DNA from 2 places in the Pantoea alhagi genome. Region 2 is predicted to be linked to the other one. Evidence: predicted binding sites of a transcription regulator. Region 2 holds the regulator's gene; the other holds the start of a gene.

Region 1 (12,171 bases), 2.0 Mb from region 2:
AGCCGAAGAAGCGATTACAATGAGCGAAGCGCACTGGGAAGTCGTGCATTTTGTCCGCGAGTTTTATCTGACGTACAACACCTCTCCGGCGGTAAGAATGCTGGTAAAAGCGATGGCGCAGAAGTGTGGCGAGGAAAAAGGCAACAGCCGCTATCTGTTTCGTCTGTTTCCCGATGGCCCGGCAAAGCAGGCGACCAAAATAGCCGGCCTGCCCAGGCCGGTTAAATGCCTGTGACGCTTAAGCGGAGCAGCCCCTGCCCCGCTCTGATTAGCCTGTGGTAAAGCGCTGCGGCATCTCACCCGCATGATGCGGCTCTGTTAATACGCGATCGACGCGCGCGCTGCGTGGCCCACCTGCCTTTAACCAGGCTACCAGCTGTTCCAGAGCTTCGCTTGCGCCACAGGCCAGCACTTCCACGCTGCCGTCATCCAGATTGCGTGCATAGCCGGTTAATCCAAGCTGCTGCGCCTGCATCTGGGTGCTGTAGCGAAACCCTACGCCCTGCACCTGACCATGAACCCAGGCTTTAATACATTGTTGCGTCATTGCGCGCTCCCCTGATGTCCGCTGATTGCATTTTGCCGGTAACCACCGGACAATGTGGCCTCATTTTCCGTTGGTAAGCATAGCAAAATATGACCGTTCGATTGATTCTCGCTAAGGGACGTGAAAAGTCCCTGCTCCGTCGTCATCCGTGGGTTTTTTCCGGCGCCGTTGCGCGTATGGAAGGTAAAGCCCGGCGTGGTGAAACCATTGACGTTTGTGACAGCCAGGGTAAATGGCTGGCCCGCGCAGCCTTTTCACCCGATTCGCAAATCCGCGCACGCGTCTGGAGCTGGCAGCAGGACGAATCTGTCGATATCGCCTTTTTTGTCCGTCGCCTGCAGGCAGCCCAGCAGCTGCGTGACTGGCTGGCGGTACGTGATGGTCTGGACAGCTACCGTTTGATCGCCGGTGAGTCTGACGGCATGCCGGGCGTGACGATCGATCGTTTTGGCTCCTTCCTGGTGTTGCAACTGCTTTCCGCCGGGGCGGAGTATCAGCGTCCGGCGATTATTTCCGCGCTGCAGCAGTGCTATCCCGACTGCAATATCTACGACCGCTCCGATGTGGCCGTCCGCAAGAAAGAAGGACTGGAGCTGAGCCAGGGGCCGGTTTGCGGGGCGTTGCCACCCGATCTGTTGCCGATTAGCGAACATGGCATGAAGCTGCTGGTAGATATTCGTACCGGCCACAAGACCGGCTACTATCTGGATCAGCGCGACAGTCGCTTTGCTACCCGGCGCTATGCGCAAGACAAACGCGTGCTTAACTGCTTCTCCTATACCGGCGGCTTCGCTGTTTCTGCTCTGCTTGGCGGCTGTAGTGAGGTTATCAGTGTTGATACTTCGCAGGCGGCGCTGGATGTGGCGCGTCAGAACGTAGAACTGAACGGGCTCGATGTCAGTAAGGCGCAATTCGTGCGCGATGATGTGTTTAAACTGTTGCGCAGCTATCGCGATAACGGCGAGAGATTTGATCTTATCGTGATGGATCCACCTAAGTTTGTTGAAAACAAAAATCAGCTGGCAGGCGCATGTCGTGGCTATAAAGACATTAATATGCTGGCGATGCAGCTGCTGAATCCGGGCGGCATGCTGATGACCTTCTCCTGTTCGGGACTGATGGCAACTGATTTATTTCAGAAAATTATCGCTGACGCCGCCGTTGACGCTCATCGTGATGTACAATTTATAGAGCAGTTCCGTCAGGCAGCCGATCACCCGGTTATCGCCAGCTATCCTGAAGGACTCTATCTGAAGGGATTTGCCTGCCGCGTGCTGTAACTTGAAAACGATGCTTTTATCCCCATATTTGTGGTTAAAGGCAATGTTTGTCAGGAGGTATTGATGATTGCCAGTAAATTTGGAATTGGACAGCAGGTGCGTCATAAGATGCTGGGCTTTCTGGGCGTGGTGGTTGATGTCGATCCCGAGTATTCGTTAGACGACCCTGATATTGATGATGTGGGCGCAAATGAGATGTTACGTACTGCGCCCTGGTATCATGTCGTTACCGAAGACGATGACGGTGAGCCGATTCATACCTATCTGGCCGAAGCACAGCTTGCAGGCGAAGCGCAAACCGTTCATCCCGAACAGCCTTCGCTGGATGAACTGGCCGAGTCAGTTCGTCAACAGCTTTTATCCCCTCGCTTACGTCACTAATATTATGCCTGGCGCGCCAGGCATCTCATTTTCTTTACGCTGCGCGATCAGTTCGCCTGATTTTTCAGTAACCCCAGCCGCGGGATCTCAATTTTTGGACAGCGGTCCATGACCACGTTTAGCCCTGCTTCTCCAGCCAGCACCGCAGCCTGTTCATTTATCACGCCCTGCTGCAGCCAGAGCGTCTTCGCACCGATAGCAATCGCCTCCTGCGCCACGCCCCACGCCGCCTCTGAATTACGGAACACATCTACCATGTCAACCGGCACAGGGATCTCTGCCAGCGTGGCATATACTTTTTGCCCCAGTAATGTCTGGCCTGCCAGCTTTGGACTGACCGGAATAACCTGATAGCCCTGCTGTAGCAGCCAGGCCATCACGCCATAGCTGGCACGGGTTGTTTTATCGCTGGCACCCACTAACGCAATGGTCCGGGTAGAACGCAACACGTCGGCAATCATCTGATCGTTCATGAATGACTCCTGATACAATGGATTGACCCATTTTAGGTTATTTACAGTTAGGTAATGAATTGCTGGCATTCATCTGCGCATTTAGCGATTCAGGGCACAAAATAATATGTTAAAATGTTAACACACTGCCATAATGTAAGAATTTGATACATTCACTGCCGGGATTCCCGTGCGCCTTCTGGAGAAATAATGAAGCTGCGTTTGATCTGTTCAGGTATGTTTGCGTTGTTGTTCGCAACATCCTGTTACGCGACTACGCTCAGGCTCGATCCCAATATCGATCTGCTGGTACTGGACGGACGCAAAATTTCAGGCTCACTGCTCAAGGGAGCTGAAGGACTGGAGCTGGACAATGGGGAGCATCAGCTTCTGTTCCGCGTTGAAAAAGTACTCGACACTTCTCATGGCAACGTAAAGCGTAGCTATATTTCCGCCCCTTTAATCGTGACATTTGTCGCCAAAGCCAAATCCATTTCTATTCGGCTTCCCGCGCTGGAAAACCTGCGCGATCGTCGCCAGTTTGATAAAAACAGCGCTTTTATCCTGGTAGACGAAAAAGGTCAGACGGTTGAAAGCCGCCGCGATCGCCTTCCCCTGCTGCAGGGACATCAGACCGATCTGGAAAAAGCGCTGATAGCCTATAACCGCAACGGTCAGGTGGCATCCGTCCCCCGTTTCGCTCAGCAACCGCCGTTAAGCATGCAACAGGAGAAATTCCCGGTTGATGTGGTAGGCGCTAATATGCCCGCGGAGCGTATGCTGCAACTCTGGTTTCATCAGGTCGACAGCGCCACGCGCCAGCGCCTGGTAAGCTGGATGAAAGCGCTACGGCCAAGTTGATGTTTACCGCTCCGCAGCGGTAAACTCTGGGTTTGTTTCCCTATTTTCACCTTATTCTCAACAGGATGCATCAATGGAGCAAACCAGCCGTATTCTTGCCGAAGCGAAAACCATTGCCCTGGTGGCACACGACCATTGTAAAACCGCACTGCTGGAGTGGGTCAGCCAGCATAAAACGCTGCTGGATGCACACAGGCTCTATGCCACTGGCACCACGGGCAATTTGATCCAGCGGGCTACCGGCCTTGAGGTTAATGCCATGCTTAGCGGCCCGATGGGCGGCGATCAGCAGGTAGGCGCGCTAATCGCCGAGGGTAAAATCGATCTGTTGATCTTCTTCTGGGATCCGCTGAACGCCGTGCCGCACGATCCGGATGTAAAAGCACTGCTGCGTCTTGCCACCGTCTGGAATATCCCAACGGCCACTAACCGTTCTACCGCTGACTTCCTGATCCAGTCACCGTTATTTAATCAGGCGGTTACCATTCAGATCCCCGATTATCAAAACTATCTGCAGGCGCGCCTTAAATAAACGCACCGGGCTTACCCTCTCTAGGGTTTACGCAGCAGCGGAACGCCCAGTCGTTTAAAATCTTCGACGAATACTGACGGCTGCTGACGATTATAAAGCAGCCAGACCTGCTGTTTCGCTCGCGTTATCGCCACATAAGCCAGGCGTCGCTCCTCCGCATCAGGAAAATCTTCAGGCTGGGGCAGCAGCCCCTCTTCGATTACCGACTCACGCGTCGGAGCCGGGAAGCCGTCACTTCCCGCCTGCAATCCCAACAGGATCACATAATCCGCCTGCTGCCCTTTGCTGGCGTGAATTGTCATAAAATCCAGCCTGAGCTTAGGCCAGCGGGTTTTGGCTTTTGCCAGTAATGCGGGTTGCAGATGATGATAGCGAGCCAGCAGCAACACCCGCTCTTCTGGCAGGGCGTAGCCGCTGATTTTATTCAGCAAATCTTCCAGCCGGTCGTCAGGCAGCAGCGAAATAGCTTTCCTGGTACCTTTTGTCAGGCTGTTAAGCGGTTTAGCAAGCTGATGAGGATTTTCCTGCACGAAGCGGTTGGCGATGTCACCGATGCGATCGTTAAAACGCCAGGTGGTATCCAGCATGCAGCTATCCCCCTGGCCAAAATAATGATGAAATGAGGTTGTCAGCGTCATTTCCGCTCCGTTAAAACGGTAGATCGCCTGCCAGTCATCACCCACGGCAAACAAGCTGGTTTGCCGATTCTGTTTGCGTAAAGCGGCCAGCAATAACGCCCGCTGCGGCGAAATATCCTGAAACTCATCCACCAGGATATGTTTCCAGGGACTGATAAACCGCCCTTTCTCTACCAGGTTAATCGCCTGATGGATCAGCCCGGAGAAATCGACCGCCCCCTCTTCTTTCAGCGCGCTTTTCCACGCTTTCAACAGCGGCGCCATCAGCTTAACGCGTTTAGCGAAGAGATCGCGTATCGCGTCCGGCGCGTCAGCAATCATTGCCGCCTGGGCTCCGCCATGCATACGCATCAGGCCAAGCCAGCTTTCCAGACGGCTTGCTAACCGCTGCGCCAGCGCATGGTCTTGCCAGAAATCGCTCTCCGGCACCGTCCACTCCAGCTCTTCCGTCAGCCACTGCCGCCAGCCGTTAGCGTGGGCTTTCTTTTCCGCGCACTGTTGTTGCCAGGTTTCAACCAGCAGCTGGCGTCTTGCCTCGCTATCGGTTTCAAGGCGGGAGATCAGCGGCGTTTTATTACTGCTCTCACGGATGATATGCAGCGCCAGCGAGTGAAAGGTGCGCGCCTCCGGCTCTTCAATATGCAGTCGGCTCCTGATGCGCTCGTTCATCTCTTCCGCAGCCTGACGCCCGAACGCCAGCAGCAAAATTTGCTGCTGCTGAGCCTGCTGCTGGCGTAGCAGCCAGCCCGCCCGCGCCACAAGAACCGCAGTTTTACCGCTGCCGGCACCCGCCAGCACCAGTAGCGTCTCTTCACCATTCACCACCGCACGCGCCTGCGCAAGATTGAGCGGGGCTGATTCTACCGTAGCAAAAAAATCGGCATGCTCTTCCAGCATCCGTTGAGTCCAGACGTCGTTACGCCTCGCCCGTTCTGCTTCGCCACGGCATAGCCACTCCCGGCACTGGCGGTAAAGCGTCCGACAGTTATCGAAATTCTCCAGCCGTGAGCAAGGCAGCGGTAAAGCGGAAAAGGTTTCTTCGATCTGCTGCTGCAGTTCAGCCAGCTCACGCTGCTTTAACCAGCGAGCCTGGGTTTCCTGCTGCGGTAAGGCCGCCACCAGCGTCTCGAGCACGCCGGCGCTGATTGCGCTCATCTCTTCGCTCCAGCCCTGCCATGCCTGCATAAGATAGTGATAAAAGCGCTGCGTTTCCTGCCACTCCGTACCGTGCAGACGCACAACTTTTTCATCCGGCAGGGTAAACTCCAGCTCTCCCCAGATCAGGCCGCGTTTGCATTTAATTTCCAGCAGCTGGTTAAACGGGATCAGATACTCATGTTTTTCACCGCTGACTTCTACCCCGGCGCTTAATAGCCGTACCCGATTGTAGGGGTGCTGCGCCAGATGTTTGCCGAGCGACGTTGCTTTTAGTTCCATGCGTTATAACCAAAGGTGGATGGATACGGTTTGCTGTTTAGTCTACCGAGCCGTAGTTTACCGCTCCAGGGTTAAAACAGGTTACAATCAAGCGCAGTGATGCTGGATAAATTCTGTTTTTGAAGGAAGCCTGTTATGCGTACCGTTTTGAATATCCTTAATTTTGTATTAGGTGGCTTCTTTACCACACTGTGCTGGTTGTTCGCTACCCTTGTAAGCATCGTTTTGATCTTTACCCTGCCACTGACACGCTCCTGCTGGGAGATAACGAAACTTTCCCTGCTACCTTATGGTAATGAGGCGGTTCATGTAGATGAATTACGTCCTGAACAAAGCAACACGCTGCTGAATACCGGTGGCACGTTGCTGAATATTTTTTGGTTTATCTTCTTTGGCTGGTGGCTGTGCCTTTCCCACATTATGCTCGGCATTACACAATGCATCAGCATCATTGGCATTCCGGTAGGTATTGCCAACTTTAAGCTGGCGGCGATTGCGCTATGGCCGGTTGGCCGCCGCGTTGTCTCCACTGAAGAAGCGCGTGCGGCACGTGAAGCTAATGCGCGTCGTCGCTATCAGTAAGGGCGCCATGTCATGATTGCGTTAACTGCGGGTTTGCGTCGTTATACGGCGAACAGTACCGGGCTTTATCTGACCCGCATTTTTCTGGCGCTGGCGGGCGCGGCCGCCTTTCCCTGGTGGATCCAGCAGGTTGTCTGGACATTACCGCTTACGCTGGGCGTGGTTGCCGCCGCGCTGGCCGATCTTGATGACCGCTTCACTGGCCGATTGCGCAATCTGTTTATCACGCTGCTCTGTTTTTGCATCGCTTCGGTTTCGGTAGAGTTACTTTTCCCCTGGCCCTGGCTATTTATTCTCGGCCTGGCGATTTCTACCTGGGGTTTTATTTTGCTGGGTGCGCTTGGCCAGCGCTATGCCACTATCGCCTTTGGCGCGCTGCTGATTGCTATTTACACCATGCTTGGCGCGGGTCTTTTTTCGCAGTGGTATCTCCAGCCGATCCTGCTGCTGCTGGGCGCTGTCTGGTATAACCTGCTAACGCTGACAGGACACCTGCTGTTTCCTATTCGCCCGTTACAGGAAAACATGGCGCGCAGCTACAGCATGCTGGCTAATTACCTGGACGCCAAGGCCAGCCTGTTTGACCCAGATACGGAAGAAAACGACGACGGCGGGCTGGTTGAAGTGGCGATGGCTAACAGCAAGCTGGTGGCCGTGCTTAATGAGACGAAAACCTCGATCCAGAGTCGGTTACGCGGCGATCGCGGGCAACGCGGTACGCGGCGAACATTGCATTATTATTTTGTCGCGCAGGATATTCATGAACGCGCCAGCTCTTCTCATGTGCAATATCATGCCCTGCGTCAGGAGTGGCGCTACAGCGAAATTCTGTTTCGTTTTCAGCGTCTGTTGACCATGCAGGCGCGCGCCTGTCGTCAGCTTTCCGATGCGATTCTGCTGCAGCGCAGCTATCAGCATGATATGCGTTTTGAGCGCGCTTTTAATCACCTGCAGGCGGCGCTGGATCGGCTACCTGATACAACAGAAGATAAAGCGCGCCAAAAAGCGCTGCACTATTTACTACGCAATTTAAAAGCAATCGATGCCCAACTGGCAACGATAGAGTCAGAGCAGGCGCTGGAGCAGGCGCATCGGGATGGCAGCGATACGCATCTCTCCAGCGAGGGATTAACTGGCTGGAGCGATATTCGTCTGCGTATTAGCCGTCATTTAACGCCAGAATCACCGCTTTTTCGTCATGCCGTGCGGATGTCGCTGGTGCTGTGCGTTGGCTACGCCTTTATTCAGCTGACCGGTCTGGAGCGTGGTTACTGGATCCTGTTGACCAGCCTGTTTGTTTGTCAGCCCGGCTATAACGCAACGCGCCGCCGTCTGGCGCTGCGCATTATCGGCACCTTAACCGGCATCGCTATTGGTTTGCCGGTTTTATGGCTGGTGCCTTCTGTGGATGGGCAGCTGCTGCTGATTGTGCTGTCAGGCGTGCTGTTTTTTGCTTTCCGCCAGGTACAGTATGCGCATGCCACTATGTTCATCACGCTGCTGGTGCTGCTCTGCTTTAATTTGCTGGGCGAAGGCTTCGATGTGGCTGTTCCCCGTATTGTCGACACGCTGTTGGGCTGCGGCATCGCCTGGCTGGCGGTTAGTTTTATCTGGCCAGACTGGCGTTTCCGACGCCTGCCGGCGGTGGCGGAAAAAACCTTAACGGCTAACTGCCGATATCTGGATGCAATTCTGGAACAGTATCACCAGGGGAAAGATAACCGCCTGGCCTACCGTATTGCACGCCGCGACGCGCATAACGGTGATGCCGAGCTGGCCTCGGTGGTTTCCAACCTTTCAACCGAAATGCGCCCGGATCCGCAGCTGCGTGAAGCGGCATTTCGTCTGCTCTGCCTGAATCACTCTTTTTTAAGCTACATCTCAGCGTTAGGCGCGCATCGTGAAAAAATAACGCAGCCAGAGCTGCTGGCGTTACTGGATGATGCCGTCTGCTATGTTGATGATGTATTACAGATAGATATTGTCAGCGAGCAGCAAGCGCAGCAGATGATGGGTGAGCTTGCTACCCGTATTGGAGGGTTTGACAGCGAGGCGGATTCACAGGCGCAGCTGGTATTACAACAAATCGGTTTGTTGATTGCGCTGTTGCCCGAAATTGCCCGCCTGAAAAAGCAGCTGGCCTCCTCTTCCGCCGGTTAGTTTTGTCGTGCTTTTTCCCCATGCACGGCGCAATCAAACCAGTTACGCAGCTCTTCTTTTATCTCTGCGGGCAGGGCCGCCTGATGATGACCAGAAATCGCGCCCTGCAGCGCCATTAAACAGTTCAGCCCCAGGTGCTGGTTACGCATTCTTAAACGTAGCCAGCACCGCTTTGCTCCCGCCTCGCGCAGTGCGTATACGCTGTTAATGCCGATCTCGCGTAACAGCATTTCCATGCGAATGCCCAGATTAGGCAGGTCTTTAAGGCGGATATTATTTTTGCGCGCACTTTTTTGCTGCTGCGCCAGAGCCAGCGCCGATTTTGACAGCCTGATTAACAACGGCCGGTTGTTCCATAACGCTTCATCAATATGGTAATAACGTAATTCTACCGCAATGCCGCGTTTATCGATAACCAGCGGCGTTAACGATTGCGTACGGAGATAGCGCGTTAGCGTTTCGCTGGCTCGCAGATAAAGTTCGCCATCGGTAATCAAGGCGAACACCACTTTTTCCACGGCCAGGCTATAGCCGCCGAATTGCGAGCGCACGGTAATATTGCCTAATGCCGCCAGCTGCTGTTTTGATTGAATTATCCGTTGGTAAGAATCCATATCCTGCTCCTTTTCCTTAAGAAACCTAAACTAACCTACTGTTTTCCATCAGCTAAAACATAGGCAATTCTTATTAATGGTTCAATTGCTAAATGAGCTTGCATTCTTTTGCATGTGAAAAGTGCGAGACGTTTTCAAAAAATGAGGTTGATCTTAAGTGCTCAGCGCATTACTGTATATCCATACAGTAACCACATGAGCTGATAATCATGCGTACTCATTTACTGAAGTCTTCTTTTGCTCGTTCTGCTTTGCCTGGTCATTCTCGCGTTGCCGTATCGCCGGTCTTAACAACCGGTTGGATCAGCGAGCTAAGCTATAGCGAAGCTCAGCCAGGGCTAACGCAGCTGTTACTCCTGCCGCTATTACAGCAGTTGGGTACGCAGTCGCGCTGGCAGCTCTGGTTGACGCCGCCGCAAAAGATCAGCCGGCAGTGGCTTAAGGCTTCGGGACTGCCGCTGAATAAGATGATGCAGCTCCCTTATCATCAAGAGTTCAGTACGGTTGAGGCGATGATAAAAGCGCTGCAAACCGGGAATTACAGTGTAGTTTTGGGCTGGTTTGCTAATGATATAAGCGAAAACGATCGTCGTCGGCTTGAAGAAGCAGCGTCCGCAGGGCAGGCTCTTGGGCTCATAATGCGTCCTCAAACTGGCGCTACTTGTTCCAGCGGACAAAAAAACCGGCTGAAAATTCACTCAACTTTGTATCATTAAGTAAATATAAGATAAATCTCAGCTAAAAATTCTCACTTTCTTTTAATAACCCGCTGATTCTACTCTCACGCGGCTAAGCCTCGCTTCTGCCGCGCTAAATAAGCTTCTTTATATCGTTCAAACAGATGTCTATTGTTAAAATTTATGTCTGAAACGTCCTTTTTTTGCCGAGCGCCCTCACATCTTACTTGTAAGTTTCTCGCCACGTTGTAGACTTTATCTCGCCAGGGTGCTCAATAACCTCCGTTTTCCGGTAGAGTAATAATCGAGCAAAAGGACCCGGCGAAGGATTACAACCAAGAGCTTAATTTAAGCTCCTTGCCTATTTGGATGATAACGAGGCGCAAAAAATGAAAAAGACAGCTATCGCAATTGCAGTGGCACTGGCTGGCTTCGCTACCGTAGCGCAGGCCGCACCGAAAGATGACACCTGGTACACCGGTGCCAAACTGGGCTGGTCTCAGTATCACGATACTGGTTACTACGGTAACAACTACGTGAACAACGATGGCCCGACTCACGAAAGCCAGCTGGGCGCTGGTGCATTCGTTGGTTATCAGGCTAACCCGTACCTGGGCTTCGAACTGGGTTATGACTGGCTTGGCCGCATGCCTAACAAAGGCGACGTAGTTAACGGCGCATTTAAAGCACAGGGCATCCAGCTGGCAGCGAAACTGAGCTACCCGATCATGGATGACCTGGACGTTTATACCCGTCTGGGTGGTATGGTATGGCGCGCTGATTCTACTCAGCACGAAGTGGGTACCAACATCAGCCGTAACGACCACGACACCGGCGTTTCTCCGCTGGCAGCCGTTGGTGTTGAATACGCACTGAACCAAAACTGGGCTACCCGTCTGGACTACCAGTGGGTTAACAACATCGGTGACGCAGGTACCGTTGGTACTCGTCCTGACAACGCCATGCTGAGCTTAGGTCTGTCTTACCGTTTCGGTCAGGACAATGCAGCAGCTCCGGTTGTAGCGCCGACTCCGGCTCCGGCTCCGGTTGTTGAAACCAAACACTTCACGCTGAAATCAGACGTGCTGTTCACCTTCAACAAAGCAACCCTGAAAGGCGAAGGCCAGCAGGCGCTGGATCAGCTGTATTCTCAGCTGAGCTCAATGGATCCGAAAGACGGTTCCGTTGTTGTTCTGGGCTACACCGACCGTATCGGTTCAGAGCAGTACAACCAGAAGCTGTCTGAAAAACGCGCTCAGTCTGTGGTTGACTACTTGGTATCTAAAGGTATCCCAGCTGACAAGATCTCTGCACGTGGCATGGGTGAATCTAACCCGGTTACCGGCAACACCTGTGACAGCGTGAAAGGCCGTAACGCCCTGATCGACTGCCTGGGTCCGGATCGTCGCGTAGAAATCGAAGTTAAAGGTCTGAAAGACGTTGTTACTCAGCCGCAGGCTTAAGTAATACGTTAAGAAAAACCCCGCTCCGGCGGGGTTTTTTATTGGCTGCTTACCGGGAAAAACGGTTATTTTTCATTTTTCCGCATTAGCTCACATCGTCCTTGCCCAAAATAGCCTGCAGATCCTGACGTAGCGTCGACATCTGGCTGGCATATTTTTCTTTTCGCTCAGCATCCTCAATCAACTGTACGATCGTATCCGATAAGGTGCTGTTGCGACGCTGCGCCAGCCCCGCCAGCCGTTGCCACACCAGATATTCTAAATCGATCGATTTCTTACGCGTGTGCTGATGCTCGGCATTAAAGTGACGTTTACGGCGCGCACGAATCGTCTGCTTCATACGGTTTTCCAGCGCCGGATTAATGTGTTGCTCAATCCATTTCAACACCTCTACCGGATGGTTTTCCATGGCCAGCAAAGCCCTGACGGCTTCCTGTGCGGCGCTGATTTCAATGTAACGGGTAATCGGCTCCCCTTCCCGGTATTTTTTTACCAGGTATTTCCATTTCCATCCGCTTTCAAGATTTTCCAGCTGCTGATATTTCAT
Region 2 (12,171 bases):
CAGCGAATGGGGCGGCAATTTCAGCCCTTCTACCTGGCGATCGCGAACCTCGTTGGATTTGTTGGTGGGTTTATTTCCTGCCATAGTGAATGCAATACCGAGTGTGTGAGTGACGCGCAAGTATACCCGTTTTTCGCCTGCTTGACGTCATGTCGTAACTGGAAACCAGCAGGAGTGGTAATGGCAAAACGTATTCAAATCGCCCAGTATGGCGGCCCGGAAACGCTGCAATGGATCGACTTCAATCCCTCCGACCCTGATGACGATGAAGTGCAGGTAGAGAACAAAGCTATCGGCATCAATTATATCGATACCTACGTACGCTCCGGACTTTATCCTGTGCCTGAGCTGCCTTCCGGTATCGGCACCGAAGCCGCAGGCATGGTAACAAAAGTTGGCAACAGGGTTACGGCGATCAAGCCCGGCGATCGCGTGGTTTACGCACAGTCTGCGCTGGGCGCCTACAGTGAAATTCATAATGTGCATCAGGATAAGATTGCGCTGTTGCCTGATGCCATCTCTTTTGAACAAGCGGCGGCCTCGTTTCTGAAGGGGCTTACCGTACACTATCTGCTACGGCAAACGTATGAAGTGCAGGCAGATGAGATCTTTCTGTTTCACGCAGCGGCTGGCGGTGTAGGACTGATCGCCTGTCAGTGGGCAAAGGCGCTGGGCGCGCATTTGATCGGGACGGTTGGCTCTGCGGAAAAAGCGCGGCTGGCTAAAGATCGCGGGGCCTGGGCAACAATCAACTATCGTGAAGAGGATATCGCGCAGCGCGTTAGCGAGCTGACCGATGGTAAGAAGGTACGCGTGGTTTACGATTCGGTAGGCAAGGCAACCTGGGAAGCCTCGCTTAACTGCCTGCAGCGACGTGGCCTGATGGTCAGTTTCGGTAATGCATCCGGTCCGGTGACCGGCGTTAACCTGGCGATTCTGAACCAGAAAGGGTCGCTTTACCTGACGCGCCCTTCACTTAACGGTTATATCACCACGCGGGATGAGCTGCAGCGCGCCAGTAACGATCTGTTTTCGATGCTTGCCAGCGGCGCGATTAAGGTGGACGTTCCGGAAAGCCAGCGCTTCCCCTTACGCGAGGCGCAGCGCGCGCATACGCAGCTGGAAAACCGCGCAACGCAAGGTTCCAGCCTGCTGATCCCCTGAGCCGCCGGAAGTACAAACAATAAGGGCTTCCCGAAGGAAGCCCTTTTGCTTTTTTTAGTTCGCACTGTTGTAGGGTACAGCAACGATAATGTGTTTCGACTCAACGAGAAATAGTCTCGCAGAATTCATAAGTAAAAAATATGTTTAATTGCGAAAAATAACGAAGCAAAATGTCACTCTGTGATCTATGCCTCATATTAGTCGTATTTATATAGCTAACTTATTGATAATTAGCACACTAAAGGTCTTATTCTGATAGCACGCGTAAGCGTGGAAATAAAAAGCCCGTACGGCAGCCGCACGGGTTTTAACATAAGCAAAACAAATCAGACCTCGGCGGTCATCTTATCTGCGACCAGCGACAGCGCTTTTTCAACGACCTCTATCCCTGCTCCGGGCTTATGCGCATTCTCGCTTAAATAACGACGCCACTGTCGCGCGCCGGGAATCCCCTGGAACAGACCCAGCATATGGCGCGTAACATGACCCAGATAAGTTCCCTGCGCCAGTTCGTGCTCAATATAAGGATACATGGCGCGGACCACAGCAACCGGATCGGCATCCGGCGCGGTGCTGCCAAACAGTACGCGATCGACCTGCGCCAGCAGACCGGGGTTCTGATAGGCTTCGCGCCCCATCATTACGCCATCCAGATGACGTAAATGCTCCTGCGCTTCCTCCAGCGTTTTCACGCCGCCGTTAATTGCCATTGTTAGCCCGGGGAAGTCACGCTTGAGCTGATACACGCGCGGGTAATCAAGCGGAGGAATTTCACGGTTCTCTTTCGGGCTAAGGCCAGAGAGCCAGGCTTTGCGCGCATGGATAATAAAAGTATCGCAGCCGCCCTGCTGGGCTACCGTGCCGATAAAATCGCAGAGAAATTCATAGCTATCCCGATCGTCAATACCGATGCGGGTTTTAACCGTGACCGGGATAGAAACCACGTCACGCATCGCCTTAATACAATCGGCAACCAGCGCCGCCTCCCCCATCAAACAGGCACCGAAGCGTCCGTTCTGCACGCGATCGGAAGGACAACCCACGTTCAGGTTGATCTCGTCGTAGCCGCGCGCCTGCGCCAGTTGCGCGCACTGCGCCAGCGCCGCCGGATCGCTGCCGCCCAGTTGCAGGGCAACCGGATGTTCTGCCTCGTTATAGGCCAGATAGTCGCCTTTGCCATGAATAATGGCGCCGGTGGTAACCATTTCGGTATAGAGCAGCGTATTACGCGTCAGCTGACGATGAAAATAACGGCAGTGACGATCGGTCCAGTCGAGCATCGGCGCGATAGAAAAACGCTGGGAGGAGAAAAGAGCGCTGTTTTTAGCGACGCTGTCGGGCAGAGCCGTTGATATTTCTGAATTTTGAGGCATTTTTTAACTTTTTGATGTTTCCGTTCCCTGCCAGTCTGCAGCAGGCACGGAGGAAAGAGTAGAATAAAAGATAGCCTATTATAACATAGCGCAGAGTCAGTGCACGGCCTGCAACTCTGCTTTCCAGTGTCACGGATATTATCGCAACGAGAAAAAATAGCCTTTCGTACGCGACGGGAAATAACAGACCGTTAGATATATTAAAGCTCCTGTTATTGAGAGCCTTACAAAATGGCTGCTGCCTCAGACGATTTTTGCAATTAAACCAGGTCGCCTTTTATTTACTTAGGTATCGGAATTAAGCTTATCCCCACCGGCAGAATAGGTTTTTTCCACTGTGATAGATAACCTACCATCGTGGCATATTTACCTTCATACCAGGTCACAGGGTTCATAAGATAAGAGGTAAGTTTCAGATTTTGATTTTTTTCGGGCTGATAATTCCCCGCCCTGATCTCTATTCTGGCAGTGGTTTTTTTACCGCTGGCAGGCTGACGCACTTTCCGATAACTGCTTACGTTAATTTTATTCAGCAATAATCAAGGCGTTAAAAGGCGGGAATATAATGTGTTTCAGAGCGTAGCAGATAAAGTCAGGGTTGCCTTAAAGCACAGCCCTGCCTTCTCAGCCAGCCGCGCCGTTTCCGACGCGGCTCGTTTGGTTTTATCAGAAAGAGAAGCCCAGCTGCGCCATCGCGCCCCAGGTATCGTCTTCCCCTACGGAACCGGCAAGATCAAGGTGAACACGGTTATTAAACGGCGAAATACCAAAACCTGCACTGACGACATTGACGTCGTTAGACTTCATATCGGCATGATAGCCGCCGCGCAGCTGCAACCAGTCAAGAACGCGATACTCCACCCCGACGCCCGCGTACTGGCTATCAGCCTGGGATTTAAAGCGTTTGGTACGGGTAGCATCCACATCCAGGCTGGCAGTCAGCTTTTCGGTATGCCAGGCTGCACCGGCAGTCACCAGCGGGCGAATCTGGTAAGTATCGCGATAGCCGTTTACCTCTTTCGTCTCAATATCGCGTGAAATCAGGTTTTGCGCACTCAGACCAAAGGTCCAGTTCTCGCCCACGTCGGTAGAGAGACCGGCATCCAGGTTAAAGCCGGTATCGTTGGTACGGTACTCGCTGTCAGTGACTTTATCTTTATCGAAGTTATAAACCGAGGCGCGATAGTTATACAGGCGAGTTTGCTGCAGCTTTGGCGTAATACCTACCGAGACTGCCTGCTCGCCGATTTTAAACTCATGCGCTACCGCAATGCCGTAATCCGCAACAATCGCCGCCACGCCGGTGGCGCTGGAACGCAGCAGATACTGATCGCCCGCCTGAGGAAAGCGTGTACCATTGGCTACAGCGTCAAGATAGTCGATATCGCTTTGTGCCACATCAGTATGCAGATGTACCGTGCCGTAGGCTTTCGCCACGAAGGCAAACGGCAACGTTTCATTAGGCACCGCAACTACAATAGCGGCACCGGCTGAGCCGTCAGCTTTATTACCACGCAGGTCGCGCAGTTGATTGGCCAAATCACCAGAGGCGGAACGCACATTGTTGATCACATCAAGCGCGCCTGCAGGATCCGTCAGCAGATCCCCCGCGTCAAAATCATCAAAGACATTTTGGTAGCGATCAACGGTATCGGTCACATCATCGATCTTATCGACCATCTTGTCTTTATCGCTGATCTGCACCCCAACAGATGGCAGGATAACGCTTACGTTATCTTCCGCACGGCCTTTGGTAAGCAGCGCCGGGTTAGTTAGCGGTGCGGTCGTGTAGTTGGATGAGGCAACGCCGGTACCGCCCATCGCATCATTACGGGCATCAAAGTAACTGCCAGCCGCCAGGGAAGAAAAAGAGGTAAAGATTAACGGCACTAATACCGCCGCAGGAGAAAGCTTCAAGGAATGAATGTTTTTCTTTGTCATTATCAGACGCCACCCAAATAAGCTGAAAGTAAGAAGGAAATCGCTGGATGAATGATGACCAGTAATTGCCTGTTTTATTAACCTGAACTCAGGCCTTTTTCCCCGGCTTATCAGAGGATTGCTGCTTTTTTGAGCAATCAGTAGCTTAATTTGTCTTTTAGAATTATTAGCAGTTTAGCTTTTCTGCAGTTATTAAGCCTGATTGAACATTAGCTGGATCTTTTTCCTACTGCAAACTGGAAACAGCGCTTTTTTAGATGCCACCAAAAAAGCTAACGCAGTCGCCAGGATTATCAGGCTGTTGTTAGCCCGCTGTAGCGGAGATCTATGTTTTTTTGGCGCTTTTAGATACCTTTCAGGCGTCAAATCAGAAAGGCACCTGGCTGTTTACAGCTAAAGAAAGAATAAAGTGGGCTAAAGCAAATTATAAGCGGCGGACTCATTGTACCGACTTGAAAGGGTACTCTTTTATCCAGCTAATGTTTGTCTGGTAAGCAGCCGATGAATAACGCTGTTGGCGATTTGGCAATCATTTTGTCTGTTAACACCCGTGTGATAAAATAACATTTCAATCGCCCGGAGAAAGATTATGAGCGTATCACCTTCACAACAGATTCTGTCGCAGGCTGAAAAAATTTGTCTGCAACGCAACGTGCGCCTGACGCCGCAGCGTCTGGAGGTGTTGCGTCTGATGGCTGAACAAAACACAGCTATCAGCGCCTATGATCTGCTCGATCTGCTACGCGCCTCTGAGCCACAGGCCAAGCCGCCCACTATTTATCGTGCGCTCGATTTTCTACTGGAGCAGGGGTTTATTCACCGCGTTGAATCCAATAACAGCTACGTGGTTTGTCATCATTTTGAGGAACCTCGACATACTTCAGCGATGTTGATTTGCGATCGCTGCGGTACCGTCAGCGAACAACATGCGCAGGGAGTGGAAACCGTTCTCCAGTTGCTCTCTCAGCAGAGCGGCTTTTCGCTACGTAATAGCGTGATTGAAGCTCACGGGCTGTGTGCTGGCTGTAAAGATGTGGAAAACTGTCAGCATCCGGAAAACTGTACGCACGATCACAGCGTAACCGAGAAAAAACGCGGGCGATAACGAGGCACAAACTTGTGGCGGGAAAGTGGAATGGATGGCACATTCCATGTGCCTGCGGGTGGGAGCATCATCCTGAAAAAAGCGCTTACCAGCGATGGTCGCGGTTATTGGTTTCCCAATCGCTTACTTCTTTTTCCGCTTCGTCTTTTGCATAGCCGTAGCGTTCCTGAATTTTACCGACCAGCTGATCGCGTTTACCTTCAATAACGGTCATGTCATCATCGGTCAGCTTGCCCCATTTTTCCTTCATTTTACCTTTAAACTGTTTCCAGTTACCGCCGGCTTCGTCTCTGTTCATCGTTTTGTCCTCTACCTTGGGTGTTAACAGCTTTTGGCTATCAGCGGAATTATCTTCGGTAAAAACGCTGATTCCCTGTGTTTGACACTTTTAATAGTAGTAGAACCACATGATTTTGCTGTTAAACAGCGGGGCATGCGCTTTAAAAACGTCCCAGGAGCCGTCAATTATGCTGAAAAGCCAGCGAATTCAGTTAATAAGCGTAACCGTAAGAAATGTTTCAAAGGGTGAACCAGTCGCCCCGTCGCTGGTAACGATGCCATACCCACCCCAGCGTTAACCCACGTAGCAGTAAAAAAACGGTGACAGCCAGCCAGAGACCATGATTGCCCAGTTGCGGAACAGTTAACAGCGTCAGGCCAAACCCCAACGCCGCCAGCGCCATGCTGTTGCGCATTTCTCGTCCACGCGTTGCGCCAATAAACATGCCATCCAGCAGATAGCACCAGACGCCCACAACGGGTAACAGCATTTGCCACGGTAAATAGCGATCCGCCAGCACTTGCAGCTGGGGCAGAGAGGTAAGCAGCGAAACAATCTCCCTGCCCCAAAGGGCATATCCCACGGCAAATAACAGCGCTACCAGCCCCGCCTGACGACAGGCTGCAATCCATACCTGACGTAGCTTAGCGCTGTTGCGTGCGCCAAAAGCCTCGCCTGAAACCGCCTCAACCGCATAGGCAAAGCCATCCAGCGCATAAGCGGTAAAGGAGAGGAACATCAGCAATACCGCGTTGACCGCCACGACCTCGCTGCCCATGCGCGCACCCAGAATCGTCACCGAGGCAAAACACAGCTGCAGCAATAGCGAACGCAGCATAATGTCGCGGTTCAGCCGCAGTAACCGGCGCGCATCGCCTTTCAGTCCATTTTTCAGGTGCGCAAAGGTGATCTGACGCAGGCGCAGCACATGCCATACCAGACCCAGCCCCACCAACAGCGTTATCGCTTCTGCAATTGCGGTAGCCGCCGCCGCTCCAGTCACGCCCCAGCCAAGGCCGATAACAAACCACAAATCCAGCAAAATATTAACCAAATTGCCGACAATCAGCAGAATAACAGGCGCGCGCGCATACTGGACGCCAAGCAGCCAGCCAAGTATTACCAGGTTTGCCAGCGTTGCAGGCGCGCTGAGCCAGCGAATATGAATAAAGCGCTGAGCCTGTTCCAGCACCGCCGGACTGCCGCCAACCAACTGCGCCGCCAGAGCGCTTAGCGGCCCACGCAGCAGGATAAACATTATCCCGGCGATAATGGCAATGAATAAGGGTTGTATCAGGGCGCGAGCCAGTGCCTGCTTATCGTTGGCGCCAAACGCCTGTGCGGTCAGCCCGGTGGTACTCATTCGTAAGAAAAGCAGCAACATAAAAACAAAGCTGGTAGCCGTAGTGCCTACGGCAACGCCGCCAAGATAAACGGGGCTGTCGAGATGACCAATAACGGCGGTATCCACCAGACCCAGCAGGGGGACGGTAATATTTGAGAGGATCATCGGCAGCGCCAGCCGCCAGAGGTGTTTATCGGTCACAGAAAAGAAGTGCATGGCAATCCGCAGAAAAAATATGGCGACAAGCCACAGCGGTTATCGCCGGAATCAGGACTACAGGGGAAGTAAGTGGCAGCCAGCAGGCCGCCACTGAGTCATTACAGCCAGTCGCCGTTACGAATAACGCCAACGGCCAGACCTTCGATCGTCAGCGTCTGCTGTTGCAGATCGACCACAATCGGCTGGAAATCATTGTTTTCTGGCAGCAGCTGCACAGTATTGCCCTGACGCTTCAGACGTTTCACAGTGACTTCATCATCAATGCGCGCCACGACCACCTGGCCGTTACGGACATCCTGCGTTTTATGTACTGCCAGCAGATCGCCATCCACAATACCGATATCTTTCATCGACATACCGCTGACACGCAGCAGAAAGTCTGCGTGAGGCTTAAACAGATTAGGGTCAACCTGGAAGCGGCTTTCGATATGCTCCTGCGCCAGCAGCGGTTCACCGGCGGCAACGCGGCCAATCAGCGGCAGGCCGTTTTCTTCTTCGGCCATCAGACGGATACCGCGCGAAGCGCCAGACACCATTTCAATCACGCCTTTACGCGCCAGCGCTTTCAGATGTTCCTCTGCGGCGTTAGGGGAGCGAAAGCCTAACTGGGCGGCGATTTCCGCACGTGTTGGCGGCATACCTGTCTGATTAATGTGATCGCGAATCAGGTCATAAACCTGTTGCTGCCGAGCCGTTAAGGTTTTCATCCCGCCCCCTGGTTGTTTATACAGTCGCTGTGAGTATATACAGGTATTGGTGGAATGGAAACCGAAAGCTGTGTAAAAAACAACTCTTTATCCATTATGGAAACCCTATCGAATATATGACCACAGCAGGGTTACCCAAACAAAAAGGGCCATTATGATGCTGAGCAGTACCGCCGCTGACCCCATATCTTTAGCCCGTCCGGACAGCGGATGAAGCTCACTGCCGATGCGGTCCACCACCGCTTCGATAGCGCTGTTAAGGATTTCGACGATAATAATGAGAAACACAGAGCCAATCAGCAAAACGCGCGTGATGGCATCAACATCAAGCCAGCAAGCGATGAGCACCGCCGCCAGCGCCAGCAGCGTTTCCTGGCGAAACGCCGCTTCATGCTGCCATGCTGCCCGCAGGCCTTTCCAGGAATATCCGGCCGCCTTAATGATGCGGGTAAGGCCCGTTACGTTATTTGCCATCTTCAGGGAACCCTTTGCAATGTTTAACGTCAATGTCAGGGTGCAGCACTAATTGCAACACCACAGATCTTCAATGCGCTTTCTGGTATGCTTGCGGCGCTTTGCTAACAAGAGGCTTCATGTTGTCTATGTCAGGTTGGCGTAAACTTTATTATAAGTTACTGAATTTACCACTAACATTTTTAGTTAAGAGTAAGGCAATTCCGGGCGATCCGGTATCAGAACTGGGAATCGATACGTCGCGTCCCATTATGTATGTGCTGCCTTATGATTCAAAGGCCGATCTCCTTGCGCTGCGCACCCAGTGTCGCCTGCACGATCTGCCCGATCCGCTTGATCCGCTGGAGATAGACGGCGCGCTGTTGCCGCGTTACGTCTTTATTCATGACGGCCCACGCGTGTTCCCCTATTTTGTGCCGAATCAGGAATCAGTGAAACTGTTTCACGACTACCTCGATTTGCACCGTAATAACCCGAACCTCGACGTGCAGATGGTACCGGTTTCGGTGATGTTTGGCCGTGCGCCGGGCCGTGAGGTGCAGGGCGAACAAACCCCTCACCTGCGCGAGCTGAATGGCGTACAGAAATTTATTGCTGTGCTGTGGCTGGGGCGCGATAGCTTTGTGCGTTTCTCACCGATGGTTTCTCTGCGTCGTATGGCGACAGAACACGGCACCGATAAAACCATTGCCCAGAAGCTGGCGCGCGTGGCGCGCATTCATTTTGCCCGTCAGCGTCTGGCTGCCGTAGGCCCGCGCCTGCCGGTACGCCACGATCTGTTTAATAAGCTGCTGCAGTCGAAGGCCATTGCCAAAGCGGTAGAAGATGAAGCGCGCAGCAAAAAAATCTCTCAGGAGAAAGCGCAGCAGAATGCTATCGAGCTGATGGAAGAGATCGCAGCTGACTTTTCCTATGAGATGATCCGCCTTACCGACCGCGTGATTGGCTGGACATGGAGCAAAATCTACCAGGGCATCAACGTCAGCGGCGGCGAACGTATTCGTCAGCTGGCACTGGATGGTCACGGGCTGGTTTATGTGCCCTGCCACCGCAGCCATATGGATTATCTGCTGCTCTCCTATGTGCTTTATCATCAGGGGCTGGTACCGCCGCATATTGCTGCCGGCATCAACCTTAACTTCTGGCCGGCCGGGCCGATTTTCCGTCGTCTCGGCGCGTTCTTTATTCGTCGTACCTTTAAGGGCAACAAGCTCTACTCCACGGTGTTCCGCGAATATCTGGGCGAGCTGTTCAGCCGCGGCTATTCGGTTGAATATTTTGTCGAAGGCGGACGTTCACGCACCGGCCGTCTGCTCGATCCGAAAACCGGTACGCTGGCGATGACAATTCAGGCGATGCTGCGTGGCGGTAACCGTCCGATTACCGTGGTGCCGGTATATATCGGCTATGAGCACGTAATGGAAGTGGGCACTTACGCCAAGGAACTGCGCGGCGCGGCTAAAGAGAAAGAAGGCTTTATGCAAATGCTGCGCGGCCTGAGCAAGCTGCGTAATCTGGGCCAGGGTTATGTCAACTTTGGCGAGCCGCTGCCGCTGGTCAATTATCTTAACAAGCAGGTGCCGGAGTGGCGCGATTCGATCGATCCCATCGTCGCGCAGCGTCCACAGTGGCTGACGCCAGCGGTAAACGATATCGCCCAGCAGATTATGGTGCGTATTAACAACGCCAGCGCCGCCAATGCGATGAACCTGTGCGTTACCGCACTGCTCGCCTCACGTCAGCGCTCGCTCACCCGTGAACAGCTTATCGAGCAGCTGGAGTGCTACCTCGATCTGTTGCGCCATGTTCCCTATTCGCCGGATGCCACCGTGCCGGATATGACGCCGGAAGCGCTGCTGGAACATGCGCTGAATATGAATAAGTTCGAGACGGAAAAAGACAATATTGGCGATATCATTATCCTGCCGCGCGAACAGGCCGTGCTGATGACCTACTATCGCAATAATGTGCACCATATGCTGGTGATGCCGTCGCTGATTGCCGCGATCGTGCAGCAGCATCGTGAAATCTCCGCCGCCGAGCTGCTGCGTCAGGTCTCGGTGCTTTATCCGTTGCTAAAAAGCGAGCTGTTCCTGCGTTGGGATAAAGAAGAACTGCCACAGCTGCTGCAACAACTGGTTGCCGAACTGGCTCGTCAGCAGTTGATCACCATTGAAAACGATGTGATGCGTCTGAACGCGGTGCGTTTCCGTACGTTGCAGCTGCTGGCTGCAGGTATGCGGGAAACGCTGCAGCGCTACGCCATCACCTTCTCTATTCTCAGCGCTAACCCGGCAATTAACCGCGGTTCGCTGGAGAAAGAGAGCCGTACGCTGGCGCAGCGTTTGTCGGTGCTGCATGGCATCAACGCGCCGGAGTTTTTCGATAAGGCGGTGTTCTCAACGCTGGTGCTGACGCTACGTGACGAAGGCTATATCAGCGATACCGGCGACGCCGCGCTGGAGCAGACGCAGAACACTTATCATATGCTGGCGGAGCTGATCACCAGCGACGTACGTCAGACGATTGAAAATGCCGTTACACCCAGCTAAAGGCTGTCTAAAGCGTAAAACAGAGCGGGCGCCAGTGGCGCCCGCTTTTTTATTCGCTTCTGTTTAATTGATTAATGGCCGGGCTCTTTACCACTGGCTGAACGGCGGCATATTCAGCGCAATGCCGACAAATATCACCAGACCCACATAGTTATTATTCAAAAAAGCCTGAAAACAGCGATCCCGCTGGCGTTCAGCAATCAGCTTCTGCTGATGTGCAAACAGCGCGGCGGCCATCAACAGTGACCAGTAAAAAGCGCCGTCCAGCGCCATGCGCTGACCAACAATTATCAGCAACAGCAGGGTCGCCAGCTGCAACAGGCCAATGATCAGCTTATCAAAACGCCCAAACAGAATAGCCGTTGATTTTACGCCAATTTTTACATCATCATCCCTGTCTACCATGGCGTACTGTGTGTCGTAGGCCACCGTCCAGCAAATGTTGGCGAAAAACAGCAGCCAGCCGTTCAGCGGCACGTGACCGCTGACTGCCGCCCAGCCCATTGGGATAGCCCAGCCGAAGGCGGCACCCAATACCACCTGCGGCAGATGGGTATAACGCTTCATAAAAGGATAGATCCAGGCCAGCGCCAGCCCGGCAAACGACAGCCAGATGGTAATGGCGTTCATCGTCAGTACCAGCGCAAAAGAGACCAGCGCCAGCGCCACAAACAGCACCTTTGCCTCTTTCTCACTGACCATGCCGCTGGCCAGCGGCCTCGTTTGCGTACGCTTTACGTGACCATCAATTTTGCGATCGGCAAAATCATTCACTACGCAACCCGCCGCACGCATAAAAAAGACGCCCAGCACGAACACGATCAGCACCTGCAACGGCGGCACGGCTTCGCCCGCCAGCCACAGCGCCCATAATGTCGGCCACAGCAGCAGTAGCGAACCAATCGGTTTATCAATGCGCATCAGTCGGCTGTAAGCCTGCAGCTTATTGCGCGTCAGCCCTTTCTCTATATTACTCACTTGGTTCTCCAGACAGGCTTTGATAAAGCGGCG

What was found. Region 2 encodes LexA, which represses DNA repair genes until DNA is damaged. Its sites were predicted from a motif close to TNCTGTATGTACATACAGNA; they were not measured.
Region 1: a site for LexA is predicted at 9,655-9,674, ahead of sulA (SOS-induced cell division inhibitor SulA). Genes of this name have one in related genera too.

What each region holds. Positions count from the first base shown of each region.
Region 1 covers NZ_CP019706.1:4,219,318-4,231,488, forward strand. Annotated here, with positions in the region: gene B1H58_RS20085 (TusE/DsrC/DsvC family sulfur relay protein) at 1-235, shown strand, start outside; gene yccX (acylphosphatase) at 269-547, opposite strand; gene rlmI (23S rRNA (cytosine(1962)-C(5))-methyltransferase RlmI) at 637-1,827, shown strand; gene hspQ (heat shock protein HspQ) at 1,891-2,208, shown strand; gene B1H58_RS20105 (CoA-binding protein) at 2,256-2,681, opposite strand; gene B1H58_RS20110 (DUF2057 family protein) at 2,871-3,521, shown strand; gene B1H58_RS20115 (methylglyoxal synthase) at 3,595-4,053, shown strand; gene helD (DNA helicase IV) at 4,074-6,128, opposite strand; gene B1H58_RS20125 (YccF domain-containing protein) at 6,264-6,710, shown strand; gene yccS (YccS family putative transporter) at 6,723-8,870, shown strand; gene B1H58_RS20135 (TfoX/Sxy family DNA transformation protein) at 8,867-9,484, opposite strand; gene sulA (SOS-induced cell division inhibitor SulA) at 9,694-10,200, shown strand; gene ompA (porin OmpA) at 10,551-11,624, shown strand; gene matP (macrodomain Ter protein MatP) at 11,710-12,171, opposite strand.
Region 2 covers NZ_CP019706.1:1,956,937-1,969,107, reverse strand. Annotated here, with positions in the region: gene dnaB (replicative DNA helicase) at 1-84, opposite strand, end outside; gene B1H58_RS09240 (quinone oxidoreductase) at 181-1,164, shown strand; gene dusA (tRNA dihydrouridine(20/20a) synthase DusA) at 1,491-2,537, opposite strand; gene B1H58_RS09225 (conjugal transfer protein TraF) at 3,204-4,478, opposite strand; gene zur (zinc uptake transcriptional repressor Zur) at 5,068-5,583, shown strand; gene B1H58_RS09215 (CsbD family protein) at 5,669-5,881, opposite strand; gene dinF (MATE family efflux transporter DinF) at 6,102-7,424, opposite strand; gene lexA (transcriptional repressor LexA) at 7,526-8,134, opposite strand; gene B1H58_RS09200 (diacylglycerol kinase) at 8,240-8,608, opposite strand; gene plsB (glycerol-3-phosphate 1-O-acyltransferase PlsB) at 8,737-11,160, shown strand; gene ubiA (4-hydroxybenzoate octaprenyltransferase) at 11,248-12,129, opposite strand; gene ubiC (chorismate lyase) at 12,131-12,171, opposite strand, start outside.